3 regions of the Buttiauxella ferragutiae genome follow, and region 3 is predicted to be linked to each of the others. Evidence: predicted binding sites of a transcription regulator. Region 3 holds the regulator's gene; each other region holds the start of a gene.
What was found. Region 3 encodes PurR, which represses purine synthesis genes. Its sites were predicted from a motif close to CANGCAAACGTTTGCNTG; they were not measured.

Region 1 (4,540 bases), 1.1 Mb from region 3:
GGCGAACCCCTGGTAACGCTGCAACAATTCCGCACCGCTCAAGATAATGGCGACGTCGATTTCGGCCAGAATTTAATTGCCCGCAACAGTGGCATTATTCGAGTGGGCGATGAGCTGGAAGTGCTGGCGACCAAACCAGCAAAAGCTTATGGCGCAGGGGCCACCGAAGAAGAGCCAGAACCTTTTGAGCAGCAAGAAAGCAATGTGGCAATTGACTGGCAGGGCCAACAATTCCGCGGCAACAATCAGCAAGTGTTACTTGAGCAGCTAGAACAACAAGGTATCCGTGTGCCCTATTCTTGCCGGGCCGGAATTTGCGGCAGTTGCCGAATTAAATTAGTCAGCGGGGAAGTCAAGGCGTTGAAGAAAAGCGCAATCAATGACGATGGCACAATCCTGTGTTGTAGTTGTATTCCTGCGGGCGATGTGGAATTAGCGGGAAATTAAACAGCTTGATCGAGACTGAGGTCGTTGCCCAAAGGTTGCGGCCTTAATCTGTCATTCATCACTTTAATCGCATCGCCAAGTTGCATAGTGCGGCCTGCCAGTTGTAAACCCGGTTGGGCGAGTAAACAGAGTGCAGCATTGTTGCCCGTTTCGACCACCAGCAGATTCACTTGCTGCATATCATCACTCAAACAGACACAAGCCGCGTCGCCAGGGGCCGGCTGCCAGCATTCGCCATGAGAGATAAAGTGCCAGCTTTTTGGCATTTGTGGTTTCAAATAACGAATCGCTACCAGCGCATTTAATACCAGTTCAGCACGCTGATCTTTACTTAAAATAAGGTCGCGACATTTTTCTTCGAAGGTGAAGAAAAGAGCGGCATCATCTACGCAAAAGCCTGTATTTTCAAAGGCATCTGGTGTGAGCATTTTACGAGGGAACCGTGAACGGAATAGCATACCATTGGCTAAATCGAGCATCATACGATCATGCTCTTCATCAAAATACCAACGCCAATTATCGTCCGGTTTTATCCGCATAACTATTTGCCCTTTCGTTTATTCCCACGATTTAAAACATCCTTATCGCCGCTTCGTTAATGAACACATTTAATAAAAGACCAATATGTATAATTTAGCAACAGTGGTGGAATATAAAACAACCAGGGCTGAAAATAAAGCCCCGGTTGTCTGAAAGGAAAAATGTTTACAGCCCAGTGATGATTTCTTTAATCAGCGGTGGGCCTTTAAATATGAATCCAGAATATATTTGCACCAGTGAGGCACCCGCCGCCATCTTCTCGCGAGCAGCAATCAGCGAATCAATACCGCCAACACCAATAATAGGTAAGCGACCATTTAATTCTTGCGACAAGCGGCGAATAATTTCTGTGCTTTTAAGTTGCACCGGACGGCCACTTAATCCACCCATTTCGTCACAATATTTCATACCCTGAACCAGGCTACGATCCAATGTGGTATTGGTCGCAATGACTCCATCAATATTATGGCGAACTAAACTATCAGCCACCTGGATCAATTCTTCCTCAGAAAGATCCGGCGCGATCTTCACGGCAACTGGCACATATTTATGATGCAATTCCTGAAGCGCTTGTTGCTTATTTTTAATCGCCACTAACAGATCATCTAACGCTTCACCATATTGCAGCGTGCGTAATCCAGGGGTATTTGGCGAGGAAATATTGATCGCGATATAACCCGCATACGGATAAATTTTATCCATACAGATCAAATAATCATCTTTTCCCTGCTCTACTGGCGTGTCTTTATTCTTGCCAATATTGATACCCAATACCCCATCAAAATGGGATTTTTTAACGTTCTCAACCAGGTTATCTACGCCGTGGTTATTGAAACCCATGCGGTTGATCAAGCCTTCTGCTTCTACCAGACGGAAGATACGCGGCTTGTCATTTCCTGGTTGTGGGCGAGGCGTGACGGTACCAATTTCGATGGAGCCAAAGCCCATGGCACCCAGTGCATCAATACACTCACCGTTTTTATCTAAACCGGCAGCAAGACCCAGTGGGTTCTTAAAGGTCAGACCCATACAGGTCACCGGTTTAGAGGGCACATTTTGCCGCACCAGCCATTCGAGAGGTGTACCTGTTACACGACGCAATTGCTGAAATGTCACTTCATGAGCGCGCTCGGGATCGAGCTTGAAAAGGGCTTTACGAACGAAGGGGTAGTACATGAACACTCCAGAATTCCCAGTATGCAAACTGGGGCAGTATTATTAACGATAACGGACGTGAATGGAATTGACCTGCAACAAAAAAGACCGAATCAGCGCAAACGTTTTCTTCCCTGCATTTTGTTATTCAGTTTTTGGCAAATGATTCCCGGATAAATCATTTAGTGGATTACCACTTCTGCGCGACTATCACACTCAATTGTTATCAATGTTACCTAAAAGCAAACAATTAGTTATAAGGAAACAATATGCGTGTGATCACCCTTGCCGGAAGCCCGCGCTTCCCTTCTCGTTCAAGTGCTCTACTGGAATATGCCCGCGAAAAATTAAGCGCTCTGGATATCGAGGTGTGTCACTGGCATCTACAGAATTTCGCGCCAGAAGATTTGCTGTACGCCCGTTTTGATAGCCCTGCGCTGCTCGCTTTAAATGAACAATTACAGCAGGCCGATGGCGTGATCATCGCGACTCCTGTTTATAAGGCTTCCTTTTCTGGCGCGCTGAAAACCCTGCTCGACCTGCTGCCTGAACGTGCGCTGGATAAAAAGGTCGTGCTGCCATTAGCTACCGGCGGAACAGTGGCACATATGCTGGCGGTCGATTACGCGCTGAAACCCGTCCTTAATGCGCTGAAAGCGCAGGAAATTCTACATGGCGTGTTTGCTGATGACAGCCAGATAGCGGATTACCAGCACAAACCGGTATTCAGCAACAACTTACAACAACGTCTCGATAACGCGCTGGAAACCTTCTGGCAGGCTCTGCACCGCCGGGATTTTATTGTCTCCTCCCCTTTTAAGACGCAAGGAGTTGCCCATGTTTAATTTTCTGAAACGAACCGCGCCGTGGCTTGCACTCGCAGGAACGTTAAGCCTGAGCGCCACGCTTCACGCGGCAGATACGGGGCCAGAGCAGTTGCGCATTGGTTATCAAAAAGGCTCGGTCAGCATGGTACTGGCGAAAAGCCACCAGCTTCTGGAAAAAGAGTATCCAAATACTAAGTTCCAGTGGATTGAATTTCCGGCAGGCCCACAAATGCTCGAAGCCCTGAACATCGGTAGTATCGATCTCGGTAGCACGGGAGATATTCCGCCAATCTTCGCGCAGGCTGCGGGCGCGGACCTGGTGTACGTCGGTTCTGAACCGGCAAAACCAAAAGCCGAAGTGATTCTGGTGCCGGAGAATAGCCCACTGAAAACCGTGGCGGATCTTAAAGGGCATAAAATCGCTTTCCAGAAAGGTTCCAGCTCCCACAACCTGGTGTTACGAGCGCTGCAAAAAGCCGGGCTGAAATTTACTGATGTCCAGCCTGCTTATTTAACGCCAGCTGATGCGCGCGCCGCATTCCAGCAGGGCAACGTTGATGCCTGGGCAATTTGGGACCCGTACTATTCAGCTGCACTGTTGAATGGCGGCGTGCGTGTCCTGACCGACGGCAGCGAGCTAAATCAAACCGGTTCCTTCTACCTCGCTTCACGCCCTTACGCGGAACAAAACGGTCCGTTCCTGCAACACGTTCTGAAAACCTTTAGTGATGCCGACGCGTTAACTCGCACCCAGCGTGACGCAAGCGTTGCGCTACTGGCAAAAACCATGGGGTTGCCGGAAAACGTGATTGCTACCTATTTCGACCATCGCCCACCAACGGTGATTACCCCGGTCAGCGCCGAGACTGCCGCCAAACAACAGCAAACCGCAGATCTGTTTTATGACAACCACTTAGTGCCTAAGAAAGTCGATATTCGCACCCGCATCTGGCAACCCGCTAAAGGAGATAAATCATGAGCTTAAACTTATTCTGGTTCCTGCCGACTCACGGTGACGGCCACTACTTAGGCAGTAACGATGCAGCACGTCCGGTTGACCATGCCTACTTGCAACAAATTGCTCAGGCGGCAGACAGAATCGGTTTTACTGGTGTACTGATCCCGACAGGCCGTTCTTGCGAAGACGCCTGGCTGGTTGCGGCATCGATGATTCCGGTAACGCAGCGTTTGAAATTTCTGGTCGCACTGCGCCCAAGCGTGACGTCGCCAACCGTGGCTGCACGCCAGGCCGCGACGCTGGACAGGCTTTCCAACGGGCGTGCTTTATTTAACCTGGTGACCGGTAGCGACCCGGAAGAGTTAGCCGCAGATGGCGTGTTCCTCAATCATCAGGAACGTTATGAAGCTTCAGCTGAATTTACCCACATCTGGCGTCGCCTGCTGGAAGGCGAAACGGTGGATCACGAAGGCAAACATATTCAGGTCAAAGGGGCAAAACTGTTATTCCCGCCTGTGCAGCAGCCTCGCCCACCGCTCTACTTTGGCGGTTCTTCGGATGTGGCACAGGATTTGGCTGCTGAACAGGTGGATCTCTACCTGACCTGGGGCGA
Region 2 (4,540 bases), 2.0 Mb from region 3:
AAGTGAGCTGCTGGAAATCAGACCACAGCAGAATTGGTGATTTGAAACTCAGGCGGTGCGCCTGGCCTTCTGCTTCACAGAAGACGTTCATTTCACGGCCAATGCTGGTCGCCAGAGACATTACGTGAGCTTCACGCAGCGGATCGATTGGCGGGTTGGTCACCTGCGCAAACTGCTGGCGGAAGTAATCGTAAATAATGCGTGGCTGGCTGGAGAGCACGGCAAACGGGGTATCATCACCCATTGAGCCGACGGCTTCCTGGCCATTTTCACCCAGCACGCGAATCACAGAATCCAGTTCTTCAACACTGTAATTGAACTGCTTCTGGAAGCTTGCCAGCGTATCGTCATCCAGCTCGCGGGTACCGACTTCTTCGTCAGGCAAATCTTCAAACGGCACTAAACGACGAACGTTATTTTCCATCCACTCTTTATAAGGGTGGCGGCTTTTCAGATCGGCATCGGTTTCAGCGGAATGCAGAATGCGCCCGATACGGGTATCGATAACCATCAATTCGCCAGGACCGACGCGGCCTTTTTCGACCACTTCGTCAGGCTGGTAATCCCAGATCCCAACTTCGGATGCACAGGTAATCAGCTTATCTTTAGTAATGACGTAGCGTGCCGGACGCAGACCGTTACGGTCCAGGTTACACGCAGCGTAACGCCCGTCGGACATTACGATACCGGCCGGGCCATCCCACGGTTCCATGTGCATGGAGTTAAAGTCGAAGAAGGCACGTAGCTCCGGGTCCATGTTCGGGTTGTTCTGCCAGGCTGGTGGCACCAGCAAACGCATGGCACGAACGATGTCCATCCCGCCAGCTAATAGCAGCTCAAGCATGTTATCCATTGAGCTTGAGTCGGAGCCGGTTTCGTTAACGAATGGCGCGGCGTCATGCAAATCTGGGATCAGTGGCGTCTGGAATTTATAGGTACGCGCACGCGCCCACTGACGGTTACCGGTGATGGTGTTGATTTCACCGTTGTGCGCCAGGTAGCGGAACGGCTGAGCCAGCGGCCAGCGTGGTACGGTGTTGGTGGAGAAACGCTGGTGGAACAAGCAAATGGCTGATTCCAGGCGTAAGTCCGCCAGGTCCAGGTAGAAGCGCGGCAAATCTGCCGGCATACACAGACCTTTATAGATGTTGACCAGGTTTGAGAGACTACAAACGTAGAAGTCTTTGTCCTGAATACGTTTCTCAATGCGGCGACGGGCGATAAACAGGCGACGTTCCATATCACGTGGGCGCCAGCCAGCCGGAGCATTAACAAAAATTTGTTCGATACGAGGTTTTGAGGAGAGGGCGATTTCACCGAGTACGTCTTCATTGGTTGGCACTTCGCGCCAGCCAACAATCGACAGGGTTTCGTTTTGCAACTCTTCTTCAACGATACGACGGCTTGCTTTAGCCAGCGCATCATCTTTATTTAAGAAAATCATGCCGACGGCATAGTTTTTTGCCAAACGCCAGCCACGCTCTTCCGCAACGATTCGGAAGAAACGGTCAGGCTTTTGCAACAGCAGGCCACAACCATCACCGGTTTTACCATCGGCGAGGATTGCTCCACGGTGTTGCATTCGGGCCAGTGCGTGAATAGCAGTACGCACTACCTTGTGGCTAGGTTCGCCTTCTATGTGGGCGATCAGGCCGAAACCACAGTTATCCTTCTCAAGGGATTTATCGTACAACATATCAGTGAACCTCCCGAGGCTCTACGTGATTCCCGATACCGTTTGCGTCCAGACGCAGCAAGGGCATGGCGACGGGGTTTGCGAATCTACGCATACCGCGCGTGTCGCCCTCTTGATGTCTAACGCATCCGGTTTCACAAGTGTTGAGGACTTGCTTTAGAGGGAATCTAAATTACTGCATAAATATGATGGGCACAGAACCCACCCAGAAAGCTTCCAGCGGATTTCCAAGTTATCGGGAAAGCGCACACAGGTCAAATGGCATTCTTATTTATACGATTATGTGCTAATTTCTATTTAACATTATGAATATAAACATTTTATTATCATTTTTATCGGATTTAAGCGGCAAGAAAATCACCTGGGTATTGTGATCTCTCTCACTATCCTGGAGGCTGAAAAATTCCAGAGCGTGCTGGAGATGATGGTATTGGCAGGATCTTATGCTATCAACGCGGTGTGGCGTGTTGTATGACACTGTTTTTCACAAGGCCACATATTCTTTAAAAATAGAGGGTCAATATAAGGAAAAGTAATCATCTTGCTTGTGATTAGAATTGCACTTATTTTGCATTTATATGCAATAGATAAAGCTGCGCCAGAGCGATTGATCCAGGTCATCGCTAAAATGGGCAGAAAATGGCAGGCTACCTCCCTTTTACAGGGCGGCCCATCAGATTATGCAGTTACAGAAATTAGTCAATATGTTTGGTGGGGATCTTCAGCGTCGTTATGGTCACAAAGTCCATAAACTCACGCTGCATGGCGGTTTTAGTTGCCCAAACCGCGACGGTACTATTGGACGCGGCGGCTGTACTTTCTGCAATGTCGCTTCTTTCGCCGACGAAACCCAACAAAACCATTCTATCGCTGAGCAGCTCGAACGCCAGTCACAGCTGGTAAACCGGGCAAAACACTATCTCGCTTATTTTCAGGCTTACACCAGTACGTGGGCAGAAGTGCAGGTGCTTCGCTCGATGTACCAACAAGCCGTTAGCCAGGCCAGTATTGTCGGCTTATGTGTTGGTACGCGCCCGGATTGTGTGCCGGATAGCGTGCTCGATTTGTTAAGTGAATATCATGACAAAGGTTATGAGGTCTGGTTAGAACTTGGCTTGCAGACGGCGCATGACAAAACGCTACATCGAATAAATCGTGGGCATGATTTTGCCTGTTATCAGGAAACGACACGTCGTGCCCGTGCGCGCGGCTTGAAAGTTTGCAGCCACTTGATTGTTGGCCTGCCTGGAGAAGGTCAGGAACATTGCCTGCAAACGCTGAAGCAAGTCGTTGAGACGGGCGTGGATGGCATCAAACTGCATCCACTCCATATTGTCAGCGGTAGCACGATGGCGAAAAGTTGGCAGGCAGGACGACTGCAAGGCATCGAACTGGAAGAGTATGCGACTACCGCAGGTGAGATGATCCGCCATACGCCGATCGATATTGTTTATCATCGCATATCTGCCAATGCCCGCCGTCCGACCCTGCTGGCACCGCTGTGGTGTGAGAACCGATGGACCGGAATGGGGGCAATCGATAAGTATTTGACGGAGCATGGAACACAAGGCTCGGCATTGGGTTCGCCATGGACCCCAGCAATTCTGTCGTAATCCCTAAGCGTGCGGTATATTTAGCTGATTGAAGGCGAGGGAAACGTTCCATGAAGCAAATCCGGTTACTGGCACAATATTACGTTGATTTGATGGTGAAGCTCGGATTAATGCGCTTCTCATTATTGTTGGCTTCCGCCCTGGTGGTGTTGGCTATTGTGGTGCAAATGGCCGTGACGATGTTGTTACGTGGCCAGGTTGAAAGCATTGATGTCGTCCGCTCTATCTTTTTTGGTCTGCTAATTACTCCCTGGGCTGTCTATTTCCTTTCTGTGGTGGTTGAACAACTCGAAGAGTCTCGCCAAAGGCTGTCAAAACTGGTGCAGAAACTTGAAGAGATGCGCGAAAGAGACCTGAAACTTAATGTGCAGCTTAAAGACAATATTGCGCAATTAAATCAGGAAATTGCCGTTCGCGTGAAAGCAGAAGATGAGCGTCAAACTATGCTTGAGCAACTCAAAGTTGAGATGCAGGAGCGTGAAGAGACGCAAATTCAGCTTGAGCAGCAATCGTCGTTTTTACGCTCATTCCTCGATGCTTCCCCGGATCTGGTTTTCTATCGTAATGAAGATAAAGAATTTTCAGGCTGTAACCGTGCCATGGAGTTGTTGACGGGCAAAAGTGAGAAGCAACTGATCAGACTGAAGCCAGAAGAGGTCTACTCGCCAGAAGCAGCCCAAAAGGTTATCGAAACGGATGAAAAAGTGTTCCGCCATAACGTTTCGCTCACCTATGAACAGTGGCTGGATTACCCCGATGGGCGCAAAGCCTGCTTTGAAATTCGCAAAGTGCCGTATTACGACCGCGTGGGTAAGCGTCACGGTTTGATGGGCTTTGGCCGCGATATTACCGAGCGCAAGCGTTACCAGGATGCACTTGAACGCGCCAGTCGCGATAAAACCACCTTCATTTCAACCATCAGCCATGAACTGCGTACACCGCTAAATGGGATCGTCGGTTTGAGCCGTATCTTGCTCGATACCGATCTGAATCCTGAACAAACCAATTACCTCAAAACCATTCATGTATCGGCAATAACACTCGGTAATATTTTCAACGATATCATTGATATGGATAAGCTTGAACGTCGCAAAGTCCAGCTTGATAACCAGCCGATTGATTTCACTGGTTTCCTTGCTGATTTAGAGAATCTTTCCGGTTTGCAAGCACAGCAAAAAGGACTGAAGCTGGAAATGAACTCTACGTTACCACTGCCGCATAAAGTGGTGAC
Region 3 (4,540 bases):
TTTAACAACGCCGCTCAGGTCTGGAACCACACTTTCTACTGGAACTGCCTGGCACCAAATGCTGGCGGCGAGCCAACTGGCGAACTGCTGGAAGCCATCAATAAATCTTTTGGTAGCTTCGCTGAGTTCAAGCAGCAATTTACTGATGCTGCTATCAAGAACTTCGGTGCTGGCTGGACATGGCTGGTTAAACAGGAAGATGGCGCATTAGCGATTGTTTCTACCTCTAACGCTGGCACCCCACTGACGACTGCAGCTAAACCGCTGTTGACTGTGGATGTGTGGGAACATGCGTACTACATCGACTACCGCAATGCTCGTGCTGGCTACCTTGAGCATTTCTGGGCGCTGGTGAACTGGGCATTTGTTGCGAAGAATTTAGCAGCTTAATGCAAAAGTAAATGGGCCGCGATTTGCGGCCCATCTTGATCAAAGCGTAAAAATCAGTGCAGTACGGCAGTTAGTGCGCCGAAAACAATCAAAGCCAAAACAATTACCGTCGTCGTGATTGAAAATTTCAAATCGGTGCTCATCATTAAACTCCTTTTATATCCATACAATCGATGTGTCAGGGTGATTTTCCCACAACCAGAGATAAAAATCCTCCAGGTTTTAATCTGATATCAATTTTCCCTCTTCCACTTTTCGCCTGGATAGGCCAAAATCCCTCGCTAATTTGTTGCGTATCGTCAATTCAATGCCCTCCTCCCGTTTTATGTCGCAATCCCGGCATACCTGCAACCATCATGTTGCCTGTGGAGTCAGCGTACGCAAACGTTTAACATAATAGCAATCAAGGGTTTACGATATAGCCCGGAGTGAATTTTAATGGCGACAATCAAGGACGTGGCGAAGCGCGCAAACGTTTCCACTACAACCGTATCACATGTGATTAACAAAACCCGTTTTGTGGCGGAAGAAACGCGCAATGCGGTGTGGGCAGCAATTAAAGAATTGCACTACTCGCCAAGCGCCGTAGCACGAAGCCTGAAAGTTAATCACACCAAAACGATTGGTCTGCTTGCCACTTCCAGTGAAGCACCCTATTTCGCCGAGATAATCGAAGCGGTGGAAAATAGCTGCTTTGAAAAAGGCTACACCCTGATTTTGGGCAACGCGCACAACAACTTTGAAAAGCAGCGCGCTTACTTATCGATGATGGCACAAAAGCGAGTCGATGGCCTGTTAGTGATGTGCTCTGAATATCCTGAATCATTGCTCACCATGCTTGAAGAGTACCGTCACATCCCTATGGTGGTGATGGACTGGGGCGAGGCTCGTGCCGATTTCACCGACTCCGTGGTCGATAACGCTTTCCACGGCGGTTATCTTGCTGGACGTTATTTGATTGAACGCGGCCACCGCGAAATTGGCGCCATTCCCGGGCAAATGGAACGTAACACCGGTGGCGGCCGCCACGCAGGCTTTATGAAAGCACTGGAAGAAGCGGGAATTTCCATTCCGGAAAACTGGATTGTTCAGGGTGACTTTGAACCTGAATCAGGTTACCGCGCCATGCAGCAGATCATCGGCCAGTCTCATCGCCCAACAGCGGTATTCTGTGGCGGCGACATTATGGCGATGGGTGCTATTTGCGCTGCTGATGAAATGGGGCTGCGCGTGCCGCAGGATATTTCCGTTATCGGTTACGACAACGTGCGCAACGCGCGTTACTTCTCACCGGCATTGACCACCATCCACCAGCCGAAAGATTCGCTAGGGGAAACGGCGTTTAATATGCTGCTGGATAGAATCGTCAACAAACGCGAAGAGTCGCAGTCGATTGAGGTTCACCCGCGTCTGATTGAACGCCGCTCTGTGGCTGATGGCCCGTTTCGCGATTATCGCCGCTAAGTGTGTGTCGGATGTCGCGCAAGCGACATCCAGCAGACTTACAGCGGCTCCTGTAGCCACTCCTGATTCATCGTGTCACTATCGCCTAAGTAATCCAACAGCCAGGCCAACGCTGGCGATGCATCGTTTTGCTGCCATGTCAGGCAACATGCCGCGTCAGGGAATGGATTATCCAGCGTTAATTCGCGCCATTTCCCTGAAGCAACCCACGGTTTGGCAATATGTAACGGCACCATGCCGATACACAACCCCGCGCTCAAGCAATCCGAACCGGACGCCCAATCAGGCACTACCACGCGGCGCTGGTTATCTAACAGCCAGGTAATTCGTTTTGGTAATGAACGCGAAGTATCTTCCAGAACTAGCGATGGCCAGGCACGCAGGTCATCATCGCTTAACGTCCCATCGCACTGTGCCAGTGGGTGCGAGGAAGCCACCACGCAACGCCAGCTCAACGTTCCCATATCACGGAAGGCATAACGCCCCCCAACCGGAATCGCCTGAGTCGCGCCAATCGCCACTTCTACGCGTCCATCCGCCAGCGCATCCCACACGCCGTTGAACACTTCCTGAAAGATACGTAATTCGATATCAGGAAAATGGCGATAGAAATCCAGCACCAGTTGCCGCGTTCGCTCCGGTTTTACAATGTTATCAACTGCAATCGCCAGGTGACCACGCCATCCATTGGCGATCTGTTGGCACTGTTGCCGTGTCGTCATCATTTTTTTGATAACAGAGCGGCCTTCTTTGAGAAAAAAGACGCCAGCAGGGGTTAATTCAACATCCCGATGACGACGTTCGAATAGCGGAACGGCTAACCAATCTTCGAGTTGCCGCACCGTATAACTAATGGCAGACGGAACGCGGTGCAACTCTTGTGCTGCACCGCTGAAGCTGCCATTGCGCGCTACCGCATCGATGACTTCCAGCGAGTATTCTGACCACATTTCTTTGCTCACAAATTTTTTGAACGCAACCTACAAATATTAGCGTTTCACAAGCGTAATTGCACTCCGTACACTCTCGCGGCGATTAACCTGCAAGATAAAACAAGAGAAAATTATGCAACCATCAAAAGGATTTCTTATCTGGCTGGCCGGATTAAGTGTGCTGGGGTTCCTCGCCACAGACATGTATCTGCCTGCTTTCGCTGCCATTCAGCAAGATTTACAGACCGACGCCTCTGCCGTCAGTGCCAGCCTGAGTCTGTTCCTTGCCGGCTTTGCGTTTGCCCAGTTGATGTGGGGTCCATTGTCAGACCACTTCGGTCGTAAACCGGTATTACTGGCGGGTTTAAGCCTGTTCGCCATCGGTTGTATCGGCATGCTGTGGGTTGAAAGCGCCACCGCGCTACTGGTACTGCGTTTTGTTCAGGCGGTTGGCGTCTGTTCTGCGGCCGTCAGTTGGCAAGCTTTGGTGACCGATTACTATCCGGCGAATCGCGCTAACCGTATTTTCGCCACCATTATGCCACTGGTTGGCTTGTCTCCGGCGTTGGCACCGCTGCTCGGTAGCTGGATTTTGACTCACTTTGACTGGCAGGCGATTTTCGCTACCCTGTTTGCCATCACGCTGGTGCTGATGATCCCGACTTTACGTCTGAAACCCCGCACTCAGCATCATCCGCAAACCGAAGATAATAAAGTCAGCTTTACCTCTTTGCTGCGCTCACGCGTGTACAGCGGGAACGTATTGATTTATGCCGCCTGCTCCGCCAGCTTCTTTGCCTGGCTGACCGGTTCGCCATTCATTCTTAACGATATGGGTTATAGCCCGGCGGTTATTGGCCTGAGTTATGTGCCGCAAACCATCGCCTTCTTGATTGGCGGCTACGGCTGCCGTAGCGCGCTGCAAAAATGGCAAGGCAAGCAAATGTTGCCATGGTTACTTGCGCTCTACACCCTGAGCATTTTCGGTACCTGGGGTGTGGCGGTCAGCGGCCATGCCAGCCTCACGCTGCTATTGATTCCATTCTGCGTGATGGCGATTGCTAATGGTGCGATTTACCCGATCGTCGTTGCTTCAGCCTTGTTGCCATTCCCACAGGCCACCGGTAAAGCAGCTGCATTGCAAAATACGCTGCAATTAGGTTTGTGCTTCCTGGCAAGTTTGATGGTGTCATGGTTGGTCGCAACCCCGTTGTTGACCACCACCAGCGTCATGTTGGTGACCATCGTCTTAGCCATGTTGGGCTACTTGCTGCAACGCCGTAGTCATGTCAAAGTCTGGCAACCTGCTGAATCCGATGCACATTAATGTATCGTTTGCGTGACAGCAATGTAGTTAGCTTGCTAACAATATTTCATTGAATCACCGCCTGGGCGAGCCTATACTTATTTACGGCTTGACCGTCAGCACAATAATAATGACGTTTTGACGGGAGCCTTTGTGCTCCCGTTTGTTGTTTTAGAAGCTTTTTTTGTGGGCTCTCGCCCCCCTTTCTCTGTTCTACGTCGGATATCAGGCTCGCGGTATTTTCCGTGACATTTCTCACATGCCCAAAATAGCGTCTACGCTGTTTTAAGGTTCCTCTCACAATGGTGATGGAGAAGCTATGAGTTCATCGTGTATAGAAGAAGTCAGCATAAGAAATAACCCGTGGTATCGAATCGTGAGCGAAATGCTCACGCAGGCTGGCGTGGAAATTAACGGCCCGCGCCCTTTCGATATCCAGGTTAAGCAT

Region 1: the regulator PurR is predicted to act here: its motif matches at 2,258-2,275, upstream of pyrD (quinone-dependent dihydroorotate dehydrogenase).
Region 2: the regulator PurR is predicted to act here: its motif matches at 1,728-1,745, upstream of gltB (glutamate synthase large subunit).

Annotation. Positions count from the first base shown of each region.
Region 1 covers NZ_CP093332.1:3,563,406-3,567,945, forward strand. The annotation lists gene MNO13_RS16535 (YcbX family protein) at 1-447, shown strand, start outside; gene zapC (cell division protein ZapC) at 444-986, opposite strand; gene pyrD (quinone-dependent dihydroorotate dehydrogenase) at 1,153-2,163, opposite strand; gene ssuE (NADPH-dependent FMN reductase) at 2,412-2,987, shown strand; gene MNO13_RS16555 (sulfonate ABC transporter substrate-binding protein) at 2,980-3,948, shown strand; gene ssuD (FMNH2-dependent alkanesulfonate monooxygenase) at 3,945-4,540, shown strand, end outside.
Region 2 covers NZ_CP093332.1:497,846-502,385, forward strand. The annotation lists gene gltB (glutamate synthase large subunit) at 1-1,696, opposite strand, end outside; gene mnmL (tRNA modification radical SAM protein MnmL/YtqA) at 2,377-3,309, shown strand; gene arcB (aerobic respiration two-component sensor histidine kinase ArcB) at 3,360-4,540, shown strand, end outside.
Region 3 covers NZ_CP093332.1:2,480,914-2,485,453, reverse strand. The annotation lists gene sodB (superoxide dismutase [Fe]) at 1-390, shown strand, start outside; gene cydH (cytochrome bd-I oxidase subunit CydH) at 444-533, opposite strand; gene purR (HTH-type transcriptional repressor PurR) at 829-1,854, shown strand; gene punR (DNA-binding transcriptional activator PunR) at 1,893-2,804, opposite strand; gene punC (purine nucleoside transporter PunC) at 2,920-4,113, shown strand; gene cfa (cyclopropane fatty acyl phospholipid synthase) at 4,412-4,540, shown strand, end outside.